DNA from 2 places in the Bradyrhizobium sp. USDA 4449 genome. Region 1 is predicted to be linked to the other one. Evidence: riboswitches for the same ligand, from Rfam matches in the RefSeq annotation. Region 1 holds a riboswitch; the other holds the start of a gene.
The links. Region 1 has a riboswitch for glycine ahead of gcvT (glycine cleavage system aminomethyltransferase GcvT). Riboswitches for the same ligand answer to the same signal wherever they lie in the genome.

Region 1 (8,617 bases):
GCTTCGTCGTGCTGCTGGTCCTGCAATACGGCACGCTTTGGCTGACGGGAAAGCTGTTCAACCCGCTGCCCGACCCCGGTTTCGTGCCGCTCTCGACCATCGTCGCGATCCAGTTCGTGCCGCTGCTCGCCATCGTCGCCGTGATCGCCACCTTCACCTGGCGACGGACCGGATCGAGCCTGCCCGGCGCCCTGATCTCAGGCCTGTTCGTAACCTGGTACATCGTGGCCGGCACGGCCACCCAGGCTGCCTTCTAGAGGGGCTGATCCCGGCGAAAAGATGGGCTGAAACTGCATAACCGCTCCGCTTTCGCCCGCCCCCGCGCGGTGCTATAGCGCGGGAGATTTCCACCAGTTCCCAAGAAGGCTTCTCCGATCATGGCAAAAATCAAGGTATCCAATCCCGTCGTCGAGCTCGATGGCGACGAGATGACCCGGATCATCTGGCAGTACATCAAGGACAAGCTGATCAACCCCTTCCTGGATGTCGAGCTGCTGTATTTCGACCTGGGCATGGAGTACCGCGACCACACCAACGATCAGGTGACCATCGACGCCGCCGAGGCGATCAAGAAGGTCGGCGTCGGCGTGAAGTGCGCCACCATCACCCCCGACGAGGCGCGGGTGAAGGAGTTCAACCTCAAGCAGATGTGGAAGTCGCCGAACGGCACCATCCGCAACATCCTCGGCGGCGTGATCTTCCGCGAGCCGATCATCTGCAAGAACGTGCCGCGCCTGGTTCCCGGCTGGACCAAGCCGATCATCATCGGCCGCCATGCCTATGGCGACCAGTACCGCGCCACCGACATCAAGTTCCCGGGCAAGGGCACCCTCTCGCTGAAGTTCGTCGGCGAGGACGGCACCGTGATCGAGAAGGAAGTGTTCAAGGCTCCCGGCGCCGGCGTCGCCATGGAGATGTACAATCTCGACGACTCCATCATCGACTTCGCCCGCGCCTCCTTCAACTACGGCCTCTTGCGCGGCTATCCGGTCTACCTGTCGACCAAGAACACGATTCTGAAGGTCTATGACGGCCGCTTCAAGGACATCTTCCAGGAGATCTTCGACAAGGAGTTCAAGAAGGAGTTCGACGCCAAGGGCCTGACCTACGAACACCGGCTGATCGACGACATGGTCGCCTCGGCGCTGAAATGGTCCGGCGGCTATGTCTGGGCCTGCAAGAACTACGACGGCGACGTGCAGTCCGACACCGTCGCGCAGGGCTACGGCTCGCTCGGCCTGATGACCTCGGTGCTGCTCACCCCTGACGGCAAGACCGTCGAAGCGGAAGCTGCCCACGGCACGGTGACCCGTCACTACCGCGAGCACCAGAAGGGCAAGGAGACCTCGACCAACTCGATCGCGTCGATCTTCGCCTGGACCCGCGGCCTGTCGCACCGCGCCAAGCTCGACAACAATCCCGAGCTCGCGAAGTTCGCGACCACGCTGGAGAAGGTCTGCGTCGACACCGTCGAGCAAGGCTACATGACCAAGGACCTCGCACTGCTGGTCGGCGCCGATCAGCGCTGGCTCTCGACCACCGGCTTCCTCGACAAGGTCGCTGACAACCTTGTGAAGGCGCTGGCGGCGTAAGCCGTCCGGATTTCACCCGCCTGGGCTAGACATCATCACGGGCCGCGTCTTTCAGCGCGGCCCGTATTTTCTGAGAGCTCCCTTGCGGAGATCCGACCATGTCCACCAAGCTTGCCGTCCCCTGCCTCTGCTTCTCGCGGCCGTGACTGCGCCAGCGGGGGCGGCCGGGACGCTTCCCGACGCCATCGCCGCACCGGGCCAGAACGTCGTGCTCAGCGTCCACGCCGAGGGCGCGCAGATTTATGAGTGCAAGGCCGGCGCCGACGGCAAGCTCGCCTGGGCGTTCCGCGAGCCGATCGCGACGCTGCTCGCCGAGGGCAAGACGATCGGCCGCCACTATGCCGGGCCGAACTGGCAGCACGCCGACGGCAGCGCCGTCGCCGGCAAGGTCGCAGGCAGCGCGCCGGGCGCCACGCCGGCCGATATCCCCTGGCTGAAGCTGGAGGTCACCGCCCATCGCGGTAGTGGCGTGCTGACGCCGGTCACCACGGTTCAGCGCATCAACACCCATGGCGGCAAGCTCGACGGCGCTTGCGACAAGGCCGGCGAGTTCAAAAGCGCGCCCTACTCGGCCGAATATGTGTTCCTGAAGCAGGGCTAGATGTGGAGCCTCAAGAGGTTGACCTCAGTCAGACCGAGGCGGCTGATCGGGGTTTGTGACTTTATACCACCATGAGGCCGGTGCCAGTTGTATCGATGCAGCCAGATCGGCAGCTCTTGGGCGCGGCGATTGGAGGTTGGATAGGCTTTGGCATAAGCCCATTCCCGTAGTGCGGTTTGGATGAAGCGCTCTGCCTTGCCATTCGTTCTCGGCGTGTAGGGTTTGGTGCGGATGTGCTTGATGCCCAGGTCGCGGCACGCCTCGCCGAAGGCGTGAGATCGGTAGCAACCGCCATTGTCGGTCATGACGCGCGTGACGGTGACCCCAAGGCCTCCATAATAAGCCACAGCCGCCTTGAGAAAAGACACCGCGCTGTCCACCGTCTCGTCCGGTTTGATCTCCGAGAAAGCGACGCGGGAATGGTCGTCAATGCAGACGTGGACGAACTCCCAGCCGACGCCTCGGCTCCTGTTTGGACCACTTGAATCGCCGGTGATGCGATGACCAACCCGCTCGAAACGCCCGAGCTTTTTGATGTCGATGTGAATGATCTCGCCTGGAGACTCACGCTCATAACGGCGCTCCGGCTCGGCCGGTTCAAGATCGCGGATCCGGTTCAAGCCCAAACGACGAAGCACTCGGCTGACCGTGGCTGGCGACACCTTGACCTCGATTGCGATTTGCTGGCCGGTGTGGCGCTGCCGGCGCAAGGCCTCGATAGCCGTGCATGTGGCCGCAGGAGTTTGGCTCGGCGATGAGTGCGGCCTTGAGGGGCGGTCACGCAACCCCTCCACACCGTCCTCACGGAACCGCTGGACCCATTTGGCAACGGTCTTGGGCGTCGTGTTGAACTGGAAGGCCGCGTCAGCCTGGCTCAGCCCACCCTCGACTACGCTTCGCACCATCGCCTCTCGACCTTTGGGCGTCAAAGGCGCATTCTTGTGGACGTTCATCTGGTCTCTCCTTGGAACACTGAAGCTTCGCAACCTCAGCTTCCTCGGTTCAGACCAGATGGACAACCTCTTGAGAGACCACAGCTAGAGCAACGCGACGCAGACGCCTAAGCGCCCGCCATCGCTTTTTCGATCGCCGCCAGCGCCTCGGTCGCCTTGGCGCCGTCGGGGCCACCGGCCTGGGCCATGTCGGGCCGGCCGCCGCCGCCCCTGCCGCCGAGCGCTTCGGAGGCGACGCGCACCAAATTCACGGCGTTGAAGCGCGCGGTGAGGTCGACGGTGACGCCGACCACGACACCGGCCTTGCCGTCCTCGGTGACGCCGACGATGGCGACCACGCCGGAGCCGATCTGCTTCTTGGCCTCGTCGGCGAGGCTCTTGAGATCCTTCATCTCGATGCCCTCGACCGCGCGCGCCATCAGCTTGACGCCGCCGACCTCGCGCACGCCGGAAGCCGCGCCGCCGCCGCTTGCTGCGCCGCCACCCATCGCGAGCTTCTTGCGGGCGTCGGACAGCTCGCGCTCGAGCTTCTTGCGTTCCTCCATCAGCGCGGTGATGCGCGCCGGAACGTCGTCGACCGAGGTGCGCAGCTCGCTTGCTGCGGTCTTCGCCAGCGCCATGGTCTCATTGGCATGCTTGCGGGCGTAGTTGCCGGTCAGCGCCTCGATGCGGCGCACGCCTGACGCCACCGCGCTCTCGCCGGTCAGCGTGATCAGGCCGATATCGCCGGTGCGCCGCACATGCGTGCCGCCGCAGAGCTCGACCGACCAGCCGAGCGCATTGGCGCCGCGCTCGCGCGCGGTCTTGCCCATCGAGACGACGCGAACCTCGTCGCCGTACTTCTCGCCGAACAGCGCGCGCGCGCCGGCCTCGCGAGCCTCGTCGACGCCCATCACGCGGGTCGTGACCTCGTCATTCTCCAGCACCACGTCGTTGGCGATGTCCTCGACGCGAGCAAGCTCCTCCGCCGTGATCGGCTTCGGATGCACGAAGTCGAAACGCAGCCGGTCCGGCGCCACCATCGAGCCGCGCTGGGCGATGTGATCGCCGAGCACCTGGCGCAGCGCCTCATGGATGAGATGCGTCGCCGAGTGATGCGCGCGGATCGACGAGCGCCTGGAATGATCAACCTCGAGCTGCAGCGCGGTGCCGACCTTAAGCTCGCCGCTCTCGACCGTGCCGACATGAACGAAGAAATCGCCGAGCTTCTTCTGCGTGTCGGTGACGCGGAATTTGATCCCGCTCTCGCCCGTCAGCACGCCGGTGTCGCCGACCTGGCCGCCCGACTCCGCATAGAACGGCGTCTGGTTGAGCACGATCGCGCCGGTGTCGCCGGCCTTGAGGTGGGCGACTTCCTTGCCGTCCCTGACCAGCGCCGAGACCACGCCTTCAGCGCTCTCGGTCTCGTAGCCCAAAAATTCCGTCGCCCCGAGCTTCTCGCGCAGCGGAAACCAGATCGCCTCGCTCGCCGCCTCGCCCGATCCCTTCCAGGACTCGCGCGCCTTGGCCTTCTGCCGCTCCATCGCGTCGGTGAACGCAGACTGGTCGACGCCAATGCCGCGCGACTTCAGCGCGTCCTGCGTCAGGTCCAGCGGGAAGCCGTAGGTGTCGTACAGCGTGAAGGCGACATCGCCGTCGAACATGTCGCCCTTCTTCAACGACGCGCTCTTCTCGTCGAGGATGGCAAGGCCCCGCGACAGCGTCTTGCGGAAGCGGGTCTCTTCCAGCCGCAGCGTTTCCTCGATCAGGTTTTCCGCGCGCATCAGATCAGGATAGGCCTGGCCCATCTCGCGGACCAGCGCCCAGACCAGCCGATGCATCAGCGGCTCCTTGGCGCCCAGCAGCTGCGCATGGCGCATGGCGCGGCGCATGATCCGGCGCAGCACATAGCCGCGGCCCTCGTTCGAGGGCAGCACGCCATCCGCGACCAGGAAGGCCGACGAGCGCAGATGGTCGGCGATGACGCGGAACGAGGCGACGGTCTGCTCGTTCGGCCCGCTGCCGAGCGCGGACGCGGCCGCATCGATCAAATGACGGAACAGATCGGTCTCGAACACGCTGTCGACGCCCTGCATGATGCAGGCCATACGCTCGAGGCCCATACCGGTGTCGATCGAGGGACGCGGCAGATCCACGCGCTCCTCCTTCGTCACCTGTTCGTATTGCATGAACACGAGATTCCAGAATTCGAGGAAGCGGTCGCCGTCCTCCTCAGGCGAACCCGGAGGGCCGCCCCAGATGTGGTCGCCGCGGTCGATGAAGATCTCCGAGCACGGACCGCAGGGGCCGGTGTCGCCCATCGCCCAGAAATTGTCCGAGGTCGGGATGCGGATGATGCGGTCGTCGGAAAAGCCGGCGATCTTCTTCCACAGCCCGTGCGCCTCGTCGTCGGTGTGGTAGACGGTGACGAGCAGCTTGTCCTTGTCGAGCCCGAAATCCTTCGTGATCAGCTTCCAGGCCAGCTCGATCGCGCGCTCCTTGAAATAGTCGCCGAAGGAGAAATTGCCGAGCATCTCGAAGAAGGTGAGATGGCGCGCGGTGTAGCCGACATTGTCGAGGTCGTTGTGCTTGCCCCCGGCGCGCACGCATTTCTGCGACGTGGTGGCGCGCTGATAGGGCCGCTTCTCGACGCCGGTGAAGACGTTCTTGAACTGCACCATGCCGGCATTGGTGAACATCAACGTCGGATCGTTGCGCGGCACCAATGGCGAGGACGACACGATCTCGTGCCCGTTCTCGGCAAAGAAGTTCAGAAAGGTCGACCTGATCTCGTTGACGCCGCTCATGTTCATCCAATCGGGTGTGCTTGGACCCGCTTATCCCTGATCCAAACCTGGCGATTTGGGCGGATATCTGCGGGCCAAAGCGCTTTTAGACAAGGCCAGCTTCCCTGTCCAGAAACTGTGCAAAGAGATCAGTGGGTTGCCGCAGGCGCGTAATCCCCTTTGGAAAGCCGCAAAGCGCGCGTTGACAGGCTTGGCCGGCCTGTGGTCTGTACCCATTTGTATCGTACGGCCACGTCGGGAGAGACCGGCTTCACTGCCGGCGCCGAAGGAGCAACCGCCCCGGAAACTCTCAGGCAAAAGGACCGCGTGGCTTTGACGACATCTGGAAAGAGGCGCTGGCGGGCTTAAGGCCTGGATAGCGTCCGCCGACGGGATAATACTCTCAGGCACAGCGACAGATGGGGCTTCGACCGGTGTCCCAGGGGAATCGTCCCCGGGGAACCGCCGAGGGCCCCCGTGATGCTTGCGTCGGACGACAAGAACTCCCTGAAACGTACACCCCTTTACGACCTGCACGTGTCGCTCGGCGGCAAGATGGTGCCGTTCGCGGGCTACGACATGCCCGTGCAGTACCCGGCGGGCGTGCTGAAGGAGCACCTTCAGACCCGCTCGTCCGCGGGCCTGTTCGACGTCTCCCATATGGGGCAGATCGCGCTTCGGCCGAAATCCGGCAGGATCGAGGACGCCGCTCGCGCGCTGGAGCGGCTGGTGCCGCAGGACATCGTGGCGATCGCGCCGGGACGGCAGCGCTACGCCCAGTTCACCAATGACGACGGCGGCATTCTCGACGATCTGATGGTCGCGAATTTCGGCGATCACCTGTTCCTGGTGGTCAATGCTGCCTGCAAGGCCGAGAACGAGGCGCATCTGCGCGCGAACCTGTCGGAGACCTGCATCATCGATTCGCTTGCCGACCGCGCGCTGATCGCGTTGCAAGGCCCGAAAGCCGAGTCAGCGCTGGCGAGATTATGTGCAGCAGCGCCCACCATGAACTTCATGGATGCCGGCCCGCATGAGGTTGCCGGCCTCGGCTGTTTCGTCTCGCGCTCGGGCTATACCGGCGAGGACGGGTTCGAGATTTCGGTGCCCGCGGCCGACGCCGAACGTCTCGCCAAGACGCTGCTCGAAAACCCCGACGTGATGCCGATCGGCTTGGGTGCCCGCGACAGCCTGCGGCTGGAAGCCGGGCTCTGCCTCTACGGCCACGATATCGACACCGAAACCACGCCGGTCGAAGCCGCGCTGGAATGGTCGGTACAGAAAAGCCGCCGCACCGGTGGCGCCCGCGCCGGCGGGTTTCCCGGCGCTGAAAAGATTCTCGCGCATTTCAATCACGGCGCATCCCGCCGCCGTGTCGGCCTGCGTGCCGAAGGCCGCGCACCGGTGCGCGAGGGCGCGCTGCTGTTTGCCGGGAACGAAGGCGGCCAGGCCATTGGAAGGGTCACCTCGGGCGGCTTCGGCCCGAGCCTGAATGCGCCCGTGGCGATGGGCTACGCGCCCACCGCTTTGAGCGCGCTCGACACGAAACTCTTTGCGGAAGTGCGTGGGCAGCGTCTGCCGCTCATCGTCGCCGCCATGCCCTTCGTGAAAAACACCTACAAACGCTGAGGACAAGACAATGACCACGACGCTGTACACTTCCGACCATGAATGGCTCGCGATCGACGGCGATGTCGCAACCGTCGGGATCACCGATTACGCGCAGTCCCAGCTCGGCGACGTCGTGTTCGTCGAATTGCCCAAGGTCGGCCGCACCCTGAAGAAGGCCGAAGCCGCCGCCGTGGTGGAATCGGTGAAAGCCGCCTCCGACGTCTACGCGCCCATCTCCGGCGAGGTGCTCGAGACCAACGAGGCGCTCGCCGCCGAGCCCGCGCTGGTGAACTCGGACGCGCAAGCCGCGGCCTGGTTCTTCAAGATTAAAATCGCCGACAAGAGCGAGCTTGGCGGGCTCATGGATGAAGCCGCCTACAAGGCCCACACGGCGTGAGGATATGAGTCGAACCGTCTCAACATACTCACTGTCATCGTCCGCGAAGGCGGACGATCCGGTACGCCGCGGCCCATCGGCTCTGGCCGAAGCGCCTGCGCTTACTGGATGCCCCGCCTTCGCGGGGCATGACAGCAACTCCTGAAACGAGGACCCATGATGACCGCGCACCGCAAATCCAACGGCGAGACCACCCCTTTCGTTCGCCGCCACATCGGCCCGTCGGCGCGCGATGTCACCGCAATGCTCGAGACTGTCGGCACGAAAAGCGTCGAGGCGCTGATGGCGGAAACGCTGCCGGCCTCGATCCGGCAGGCCGCTCCGCTCGATCTCGGCAAGCCCCTCGGCGAGACGGAGGCGATCGCGCATATGGCTGAGCTCGCTCGTCAAAACCAGGTCTTCACCTCGCTGATCGGCCAGGGCTATTCAGGAACGATCCTGCCCGCGGTGATCCAGCGCAACATTCTGGAGAACCCGGCCTGGTACACGGCCTACACGCCCTACCAGCCCGAAATCAGCCAGGGCCGGCTCGAAGCGCTGTTCAACTTCCAGACCATGATCTGCGACCTCACCGGGCTCGATGTCGCCAACGCCTCGCTGCTCGATGAGGCAACCGCCGCGGCCGAAGCCATGGCACTGGCGGAGCGGCACTCGAAGGTCGAAGCAAAGGCCTTCTTCGTCGACAAGGACGTGCATCC
Region 2 (8,617 bases), 3.4 Mb from region 1:
CACTCAACTGACCCAGAGGCCTTATCCTTTCGCCGCTTGTATTGATTCAAAAAGTTGATTTCCTCGTGACAGGTGCCGCCGAGCGAGCCGCGGCGGCCTTGCCCAACTGAAAGCCGATCTTCTCAGATCTGTCCAATGGCCAGAAGCGACGTGAACGCATATAGGTGAGGCCATACTCTGAAGCGCTCTGAATATTTAAATCGCGCGTAGCCGCTTAGAGCACAAAATCGAAGGAAACTTGCAGCGTTTTACTCGCACTGCGCGACGAAAAAGGGCGCTAGCGATGCGTACTGGCCAAGCCGACATCTCTCGTTGGTGAGCGTTTGCAAGTTCATCGGACTGAGTCATCCAGCTCGCTCGCGCCACGAAGCGCCCACAATGAGCGGTTGGTGTTGGTAGCCTGGAGGTGACGCCACTCAGTTCAAAGTTATGCGCGCCAATGCGCGAAGACCTGCGCTCGTTTCATAATGGGTACCGCGACGCCTTGCACGGCTTGGTGATGGAGCAGGTAGGCGGGGTCCATTGGTGAGACACTCAATCCTCAGACGGTGCCTCAATTGGAATAGCAAATCCGGCTTTTACCCGGTCCATGACCACCATGGTCTTGAAGCCCTTGATATCGGGGTTCTCACGGAAAAATCGCCGCGTGAACTGCTCATAATCGTCCATGGTGCGTGCGGTTATGTATAGGACAAAGTCAGCATCGCCTGTGACGTAAAACCCATTGACGACTTCAGCGGATGATTTGATCGCCTTTTTGAACCTGTCGATTATGTCCGAGCGTTCCCGCTCCAATGTCACCAGCACGAGCATCTGAATAGGTCTTCCGACCGCCTTGGCCGAAACGATCGAAACGTCCGCCTCGATAATGCCGTCCGACCGAAGCCTCTTTAGCCTGCGTTGACAGGCGGTAGCGGAAAGCCCGGCCAGTTCGCCAATCGTCTCGGATGTGAGACGGTTATTTTTTTGCACGATCTCCAGGATGTGAGCGTCGATTCGGTCGTACCTCATAACAGGCTCCAGGCTAAAGAGGAAATTCTGCAAGAGATCGTGTGTTTCCGCAGAAAAAAATCTCAGATCCGTCAAATGTCGTCGAAAAACACTCTTTGTGACATCAGTATCGTCGATCTAACGGCAATTACAAGAAATATGCTGCAGGGCTTGCAAAATGCCCTTCGAAAGGGCCTTCGTCCCGTAATGCAAACTTCTCTAAGAAGAGCGTCAGCTGAGCGCACAGCAGTTGGTGTCGCTCCGCAGCAGTTGGGGCTTCGACGAGGACTTGAGCTTGGGGATGCATCGATGCATCTCGGCGTCTCGGGAGGAGGTGTCGTTGGATCGGGTTGGTTTTACGCTCGGGTGAGCTGCGCGGAACGGCTTTGGTACCCTGAATTCGCTCCGCACAAAGCTGCGTCCCGTCCTTAAATGCCACGGCACTTCGCGGTGTGTACTGCGTGCGCCCTGCTAAGAAACGACGTCTTTCATGCGGCCCCATCTGGTCGGCGTCAATTCGGGAGCGGTCGCAACAACTGCGTCATAGGAAGGCTTTCGGAAGCAACGTGCCAAGTGGTCACAGGGCTTACCTAGACAATAAATTGCGGGAACCGAGTTGCCCGGCACTGAGGGGCGCATCACCTTTCGAAGGCGACTGCAAATTCGCTTCGGCTCTGTCACAACCGACGTGCTCCCGCCCCGATATCGGCGGGAGTATGGACTAGGATCCACTGAACAGGATCAGGGCAGCGATGCGCTCAGCCGAGTGTTGCTGCGGTCTGTCATAATGACATCAGCGATCATTTCAGCTGTAACAGCGGATAATGTCCAGCCGAGATGGCCATGGCCAGTATTGTAGAAAACATTCGGGCGTTTGCCTCGGCCAACCCTCGGCATCATGCTAGGTGTCATAGGACGCAAGCCCGCCCATGGCACCACCTGCGCGGTGGACACATCCGGAAACGATCGCTCTACCCATCCTATCAGGGGCTTAATTCGATCCCAGCGGATATCGCGGTTTTCGCCATTAAACTCGGCGGTCCCCGCGACCCGGAAGCGATCTTCTCCTAACCGGCTGGTCACGATCTTGGTGGCCTCGTCCAGCAGGCTGACACGAGGCGCGGCCTTTTGGCTCGTCTCGTCTCCCAGCTCTACCGTGATCGAGTACCCCTTCACGGGATAAATGTTGATGTTGTCCCCCAGCATTGAAGCAATGCGGCGGCTGCCGACCCCTGCGCAAACCACTACGCGTTCGGCATTGAGTTCTTCCTTCGACGAACCTGGTTTCCAGTGTACGACCACACCGTCTCGGTCGGACCGCATGCCGCAGATCTCCGCATCAAAGACGAAGCGTACGCCCCCTCGCTCGCAAGCCGCAGCGAGGCCGCGCGTAAACTTGTGAATGTCGCCGGTTGAGTCAGACGGGGTAAAGAAGCCGCCATAATACTGATCGCGCAGAGCTGGCTCTATTGCAAGCATTTCAGAGGGCGTCACGGGACGGCGATCCAATCCGCCCTTGAGCAGCAACTGATTCACGCGAGAGGCCGCATCGAACTCGAGCTTGCTCGAATAAACGTGCAAAATTCCTCGCCGCTCCAAGTCGAAATCGATGCTCTCCCGATCGGCTAGCTCAAAAAGATGCTCGCGAGCGGCTATCGCTAGCTTCGTCGTTTCGATCGTATTTTGGCGATAGTTTCGAATCTGGCTTACGAACTCTGCCAGCCAAGTATATTTGTGAAAACTGGGCCTTGGGTTCAGCAACAATGGTGCGTCTTTGCGCAGCATCCACCTCAAGCCTCTTACGATCGTTGCGACGTTATTCCAGACCTCGGCATTGCTTGCCGATAATTGGCCCCCGTTCGCAAACGAAGTGTCCATCGCCGGATAGCGCTGGCGATCCAAGACTGTAACCGAATAGCCGCGGCGGGCCAGGGCATAGGCAGTTGTAACTCCGGTGATACCGGATCCAATAATGACGACCGTGCTCATCGTGTGCTCCAGGACAGGGTTGAACGAACGGTGAAATGGCTTTCGCCCTCCCTCCGTCCCCAAATCTGTCCGTGCACCTGAGAGCTTTATCCGCAATCCACGTGGATCGCGGTCCCCTTCGGTGGGTGCTGACTGGCACCTCTCTCCAGATCGTCCTCGGTGTGCGGTCCTGGGCCTGAGAGTTTCCTTGGGGGGTTGCTCCGTCGGCGGTGATAGGCCTTTGCAGGCTTATCGCGCTCTCCCGCACACCATCATCAGACATGATAACACTCTCAGACGTACTCACGACCTGTCAAGCCGCGATGAGTCGTCGGACCAAAAAATCGGCGGCGTAAGCGACGGCTTGATGTTTTGCCCTAGCTCCCCCACCCAGATTAGCAGGTGGTTTCTTGCCGAGTACTATGCTGATCTCGCTTTTGATCATTGCATTGCTCGATGCCCAGTGGTTTCCGGCGAGCTATCCCCGGCTAGCGCAGAAATTCTGCGAGATCATCTAAAGAACGCACAATGTTGGCGCGGCGACGCTCTAATAAGTATGCGGTGGGTGTATGAACCTAGAAAGCTGTCGCTGGCATGCATCTCTTTCGAAGTCGAGCCAAAATGGAGGCTTGCACGCCTGACGCGGTTGCCCTGCTCGATGAGCGGCTCTTCAAACCGCTTGCGTCGACGTCTCTGGCCCATGACGGCAAGATTCGCCCGTGTTCGTCGCGCGGGCAGGTTAAGTTCGCTGCTGGTCCGGCGATCCGCTGCCGCCACTATCAATCCGCGCGAGTCCAGGTCGCTGCTTCACCAGGCAGGCCAGCGGACAAGGGGACTCAGAGCGCGAGCAGCGCCGTTGTGGCTCTGTCCCAGTTGATCGCCTCCCGCGCGCCCGCTCTCGCCGTGCAAGCTCGGATTTTGGTTCAAAGAGCATGGTGGTTTCCGAGAAGTCCGAAAAGACGACCGCGCCAAGTTGAAGATAGACCTCTCACGCTCTCGATCTGCTTTGAACTCGGCGGAGGACCTCGATGAGGCACGCCGTCTTTGTCTTCTGCGTCAATCAAGAAAAGGACCCGGTCGCTGGGCACGTTCTCGACGCTCTCAAAACCGCATGCGCTCCTGTTACAACGAGTTTCGAACTCGATGGGCACTCGGTGCTCGAAGTTGCTGGCTTGCATGACGCCAGGATTTCGATCGTGGCCACGAACGAGGTCGTAAGTAACGACTATGCGCGCTACGCGCCAATGTTTAATGATCGCTTCGGTGATGCCAACGTTATTGGCATCGTGAACTGGCACGAGGGCGCTAATGCGCCAAACGCGATCTTCTCGGTTCAAACGACGGGCGATCTGGGCACCGGGACCTTCAGCGCGGTCGATCCCCGGATTACCCGGGGGCTTCTTCTAGCGATCGAAGCCGAGCGGCTCACTTCCGGTCTTGACTCTTATCGCACTTACCTGGAAGCGACTCATTGGTCCGGCGTCAAGGCTGGTGATGCTGGTACCCGTCTCGCTGACCTGCGACCTTCGGCTGTCGATGTCGAGATCGGAAGCTCACCCGAAGATTGGGGAAATCCTATTGCAGCTCGAGTGCTGGCGCGATCGCTACTGGGAATTTTCGATCGTATTGAGGAACCGGTGCACTCCGTGCTCTGCATCGGAGGTGTTCACTTCGAGCCAAGCTTCACGAACGCGGTATTGCAGTCGCGCGATCGCCTCCCGATCGCGGCTAGTCACGTGCTACCAAACCATTGGCTCGTGTCGGATGGCTATGACCAGGAAAGTCGTTTGATCGACCTGCGAGCTTGCGTGCACTCGATTGTCGGCGGGATCCAAAGCATCGTGTACCACGATAAGCTGAAAGCGCCTTACAAAGGTGTTGCTCGCCTGCTCGCGGAAGAGCTCGGTGTTCCCATGCTTTCGCATAAAAAATTACGCGCGGCTTTCCCGAAGGATATTGTCGAATGAGCGCGCGAAGGTGGCCATCTGCTGTCGGATCGGCATCTAAATTGTCGGTCGTCCTGCGATTGACGTGTTTCTCTGGAGAAGAGCGATGAACGGTATGGGGATTGGTTCGATAAGGACCATTCAGTATGATCCGTTTCCCCGGATCGAATACGAGGACCGCGTCGAGCGCGCGCGGCGTCTGATGAAAGAGCATGCCATTGACGCGCTTTTGGCGACGTCCGAACACAATTTGCGATATTTCACTGGCGAGCCTAGCACGACCCCGTACCAGACGACCCGGCCACGATTTCTTCTCATTCGTTCGTCGGGTGACCCCGTTGCCGTCGTTCCGGAGGGAATGGACCAGTTTTATAGAGACACGACGTGGGTAAAAAACTGCCGAAGCTGGCCGAGTCCAAATCCGAAAAATGAGGGTGTGTCCGCACTTGCCGAAGCGTTGCGCGAGTTACTGCCAGAGGACGCCAGAATCGGCGTAGAGCTTGGTGCGGAGAGTAGGCTTGGCTTCCCCGCAGGTGATTTCTTGCGTGTTGCGGATGCGATCAAGCCTCGAAGGTTCGTCGACGCATCGGATCCGATTTTCACGCCACTGCGAATGATCAAGTCTCCGCTAGAGATTGGCAGAATTCGAACTGTATGTAGGCTTGTTTCGGAAGCATTCGAAAATTTAGCATCTAAACTGCGTCTGGGTATGACGGAACGCGAGGCCTGTCGCCAGTTCGAATTCGAATGTTTCAGTCGCGGTGTCGAGAAGACAAGCAAAATAGTGGGTGTTTCTGGGCGCGGGGGATATACGCGTCCTTACGGTGTTCCGACCGACAAAATTCTGTCGGACGGAGACGTGCTGTTTATTGATGCCGGCTGCCTGTTCGACTTTTATTGGAGCGATTTCGATCGACACTTTGCTTTCGGTGCACCTGATCCGCACACCCAGGATGCTTATCAGGTCGTTTGGGATGCCACTGAAGCGGGAATTGCCGCCGCTAGACCTGGCATTCCGATCTGTGATGTCTGGGGCGCAATGTCGGCCGTACTAAATGGCTCAAACAATCGCGGTAAAGCTACCAACATCGGCCGAATGGGACACTCCATGGGCTTATGGATGCCAGAGCTACCGTCTGTCCAACCGGATGACAAGACAATACTAAAGCCAGGCATGATCATTAACATTGAACCGAGCACCTCATATCCCTCATATTTCGACGGATCACCTAAGCTGATGCTGCATGAAGAGGTGGTCGTCGTGACCGAAACTGGCTCGCAGTTGCTCACTTCTCGTGCTTCGCGAAAAATGCCAGTGGTGGCCATATAACAAATAAGAAGACGGAACGTAGCAGAAAGGAAGGGCATGCCGAGCTCTCGCCGTAAGCCTGAAGCGGCCATGATGTCTCATTGGCGTTTTAAGCGTGCGTCTCAATGGCCGCACGAAAGTGTGCGATATCAGCGAGCCGGCCTAAGAGACTGTGGCAAATTGGAGTTCACGAGTAGAGTGCAGAAGCCGACACGGTCTGCGCCAAATAGTTGCGGCGCTCCTGCCATGACGTCTCTACATTTTGCTTATGGCTTACTCCATTGCGAAAAGGTCAGAATGCGAGCGACAGCAGCAAAAAGTGCGTGGGGCCGCTTCACGCGTGCGCACCGAGAGCCCGCCGCACGCTCAGGCGGTGCTGTATCCTTTAATGGATTCGGATTTTAAGGTCTGGCATGCATAGTGTTGATCAGTTTCGTGATTTGCAGGATGAGGTAACCGCTTGGCGCCGATATCTCCACGAAAATCCCGAGCTCGACTTTCAGGTACACAATACGGCGCGGTTTGTCGCCGAGAAGCTCGCCTCGTTCGGTATCAATCACATCGAAACGGGAATAGCTGAAACCGGCATCGTTGCATTGATTCAAGGGAAGGGTGGAGATGGTCCCACCATCGGGCTGAGGGCCGACATGGATGCGCTGCCCATCCTCGAGGCCTCAAACAAGCCGTGGTCCTCGAAAGTGCCCGGTAAAATGCACGCTTGCGGGCATGATGGTCATACGGCCATGTTGCTGGGCGCTGCGAAATATCTCGCCAAGACACGCAATTTCAAAGGCTGCGTCGCCTTGATTTTTCAGCCGGCAGAAGAAGTGGAGCTTCCCTCCGGCGGCCTGAAAATGGTCCGGGAAGGAATCATGGACCGTTTCAGCATCTCGAAAGTCTTTGGGATGCACAACGCGCCGGGCACCGAGATCGGCAAGTTCAGCATTTGCGATGGACCGATCATGGCCTCACAAGACGATTTCGACATTGTCGTGAAGGGGCGGGGCGGCCATGCGGCCAAGCCGCATGAGACCATCGATCCAGTCGTAATTGCTGCACAGATCATCGTCGGCGCGCAAACTCTGGTGTCGCGCACCACGAATCCGATCAACTCGCTTGTCATTTCAGTGACTAAGTTGAACGCCGCCAACGCCTACAACGTCATTGCCGATGAAGTCGAAATGGCCGGCACTGTTAGAACTCATGTTCCGGAGCTGCGAGACTTTGCCGAACGCCAGATCATGGCGGCAGCCCAGGGTATCGCGCGCGGATTCGGAGCGGATATCGAGTTTAAATACCGTCGATCAGTCCCGGTGACCTTCAACCACACCGAAGAGACTAATCTGGCGATCAGGGCGGCACGCAGCCTGGTCGGAGCCGCTTCTGTGCACGAGAATATCAAACCAGGTATGGGGGCCGAGGACTTTGCCTACATGCTGGAGGCCCGGCCGGGCGCAATGATATTCATCGGAAACGGGCCGACTGCCGGTGTGCACAACCCGGCATATGATTTCAACGATGAAGCGTTACCTTATGGCATAGGCTATTGGGTGAATTTGGTCGAGACATTGCTGTCTATCTGAATCACCCGGTCTGTCTCGATTGATCTCGTCAACCAAAGGCTCGGCGAGCGGCAAAACTACAGCAGATAAAATGCGGCTAGCTTAGATTAGTGAACCAACTGCGCTTTAATTACAGAGTGCAATCACGTGGCTCGCTCGATTTTACCCGTAGCTGACTTTACGGCCCTGCTTCGATGTATTTGGGCCATGCCGGAGAGGCGGTTTGCGTCCCCCGACGTGAATTGATTTCTTGGGGTTGCCTGATGTTGGAGAGCTTAGAGCTCGTGTGTGATAGTTGGCTTATTAAGGTCCGACCTTGCCGATCGGAATACTGCAATTACTCTTTCGATGTCGCCCGCACTGTGGGCGGCACTTACCTGCATGCGGATCCGCGCAGCGCCTTCCGGGACAACAGGATACGAGAACGGAACGACGAGAATGCCATGCGTACGCAAGAACTCAGCAATCTGGACCGCCACTGCCGCGTCCCCGGTCATCACGGGCACAATTGGGTGCTCGTTGCCCAAAACTTGAAATCCCAGACCGATCAACCCTTGTCGTAGCTGACCAGTGCGAGCAGAGAGATTTTGCCTGAGATCGTCTGCGCTTTCTGCCAAGTCGATTGCGGCCAATGAACCCTCGCAGATTGCAGGCATCAGTGAGTTTGAAAAGAGGTATGGGCGCGCACGCTGTCGCAACCAAGAAATGATCTCGCTACGGCCCGAGACGTACCCTCCAGATGCTCCGCCAAGCGCTTTGCCGAGCGTGCCGGTAAGAATGTCAATCTGATCTTCGAGCCCGTACAGCGCTGGCGTTCCACGCCCTTCTGGGCCGATAAACCC

Region 2: another riboswitch for glycine. It lies ahead of ACVIIW_RS16080 (D-amino acid dehydrogenase); the one in region 1 lies ahead of gcvT (glycine cleavage system aminomethyltransferase GcvT).

The regions. Positions count from the first base shown of each region.
Region 1 is NZ_JBSRYD010000001.1:6,854,040-6,862,656, forward strand. It holds gene ACVIIW_RS32390 (alpha/beta fold hydrolase) at 1-257, shown strand, start outside; gene ACVIIW_RS32395 (NADP-dependent isocitrate dehydrogenase) at 378-1,592, shown strand; gene ACVIIW_RS32400 (DUF3455 domain-containing protein) at 1,735-2,193, shown strand; gene ACVIIW_RS32405 (IS481 family transposase) at 2,190-3,146, opposite strand; gene alaS (alanine--tRNA ligase) at 3,254-5,932, opposite strand; glycine riboswitch at 6,158-6,246, shown strand; gene gcvT (glycine cleavage system aminomethyltransferase GcvT) at 6,392-7,540, shown strand; gene gcvH (glycine cleavage system protein GcvH) at 7,551-7,919, shown strand; gene gcvP (aminomethyl-transferring glycine dehydrogenase) at 8,079-8,617, shown strand, end outside.
Region 2 is NZ_JBSRYD010000001.1:3,415,728-3,424,344, forward strand. It holds gene ACVIIW_RS16075 (Lrp/AsnC family transcriptional regulator) at 535-1,011, opposite strand; gene ACVIIW_RS16080 (D-amino acid dehydrogenase) at 1,732-2,979, opposite strand; glycine riboswitch at 3,043-3,130, opposite strand; glycine riboswitch at 3,134-3,233, opposite strand; gene ACVIIW_RS16085 (D-aminoacyl-tRNA deacylase) at 3,987-4,925, shown strand; gene ACVIIW_RS16090 (M24 family metallopeptidase) at 5,011-6,234, shown strand; gene ACVIIW_RS16095 (M20 aminoacylase family protein) at 6,627-7,796, shown strand; gene ACVIIW_RS16100 (glycine C-acetyltransferase) at 8,051-8,617, opposite strand, start outside.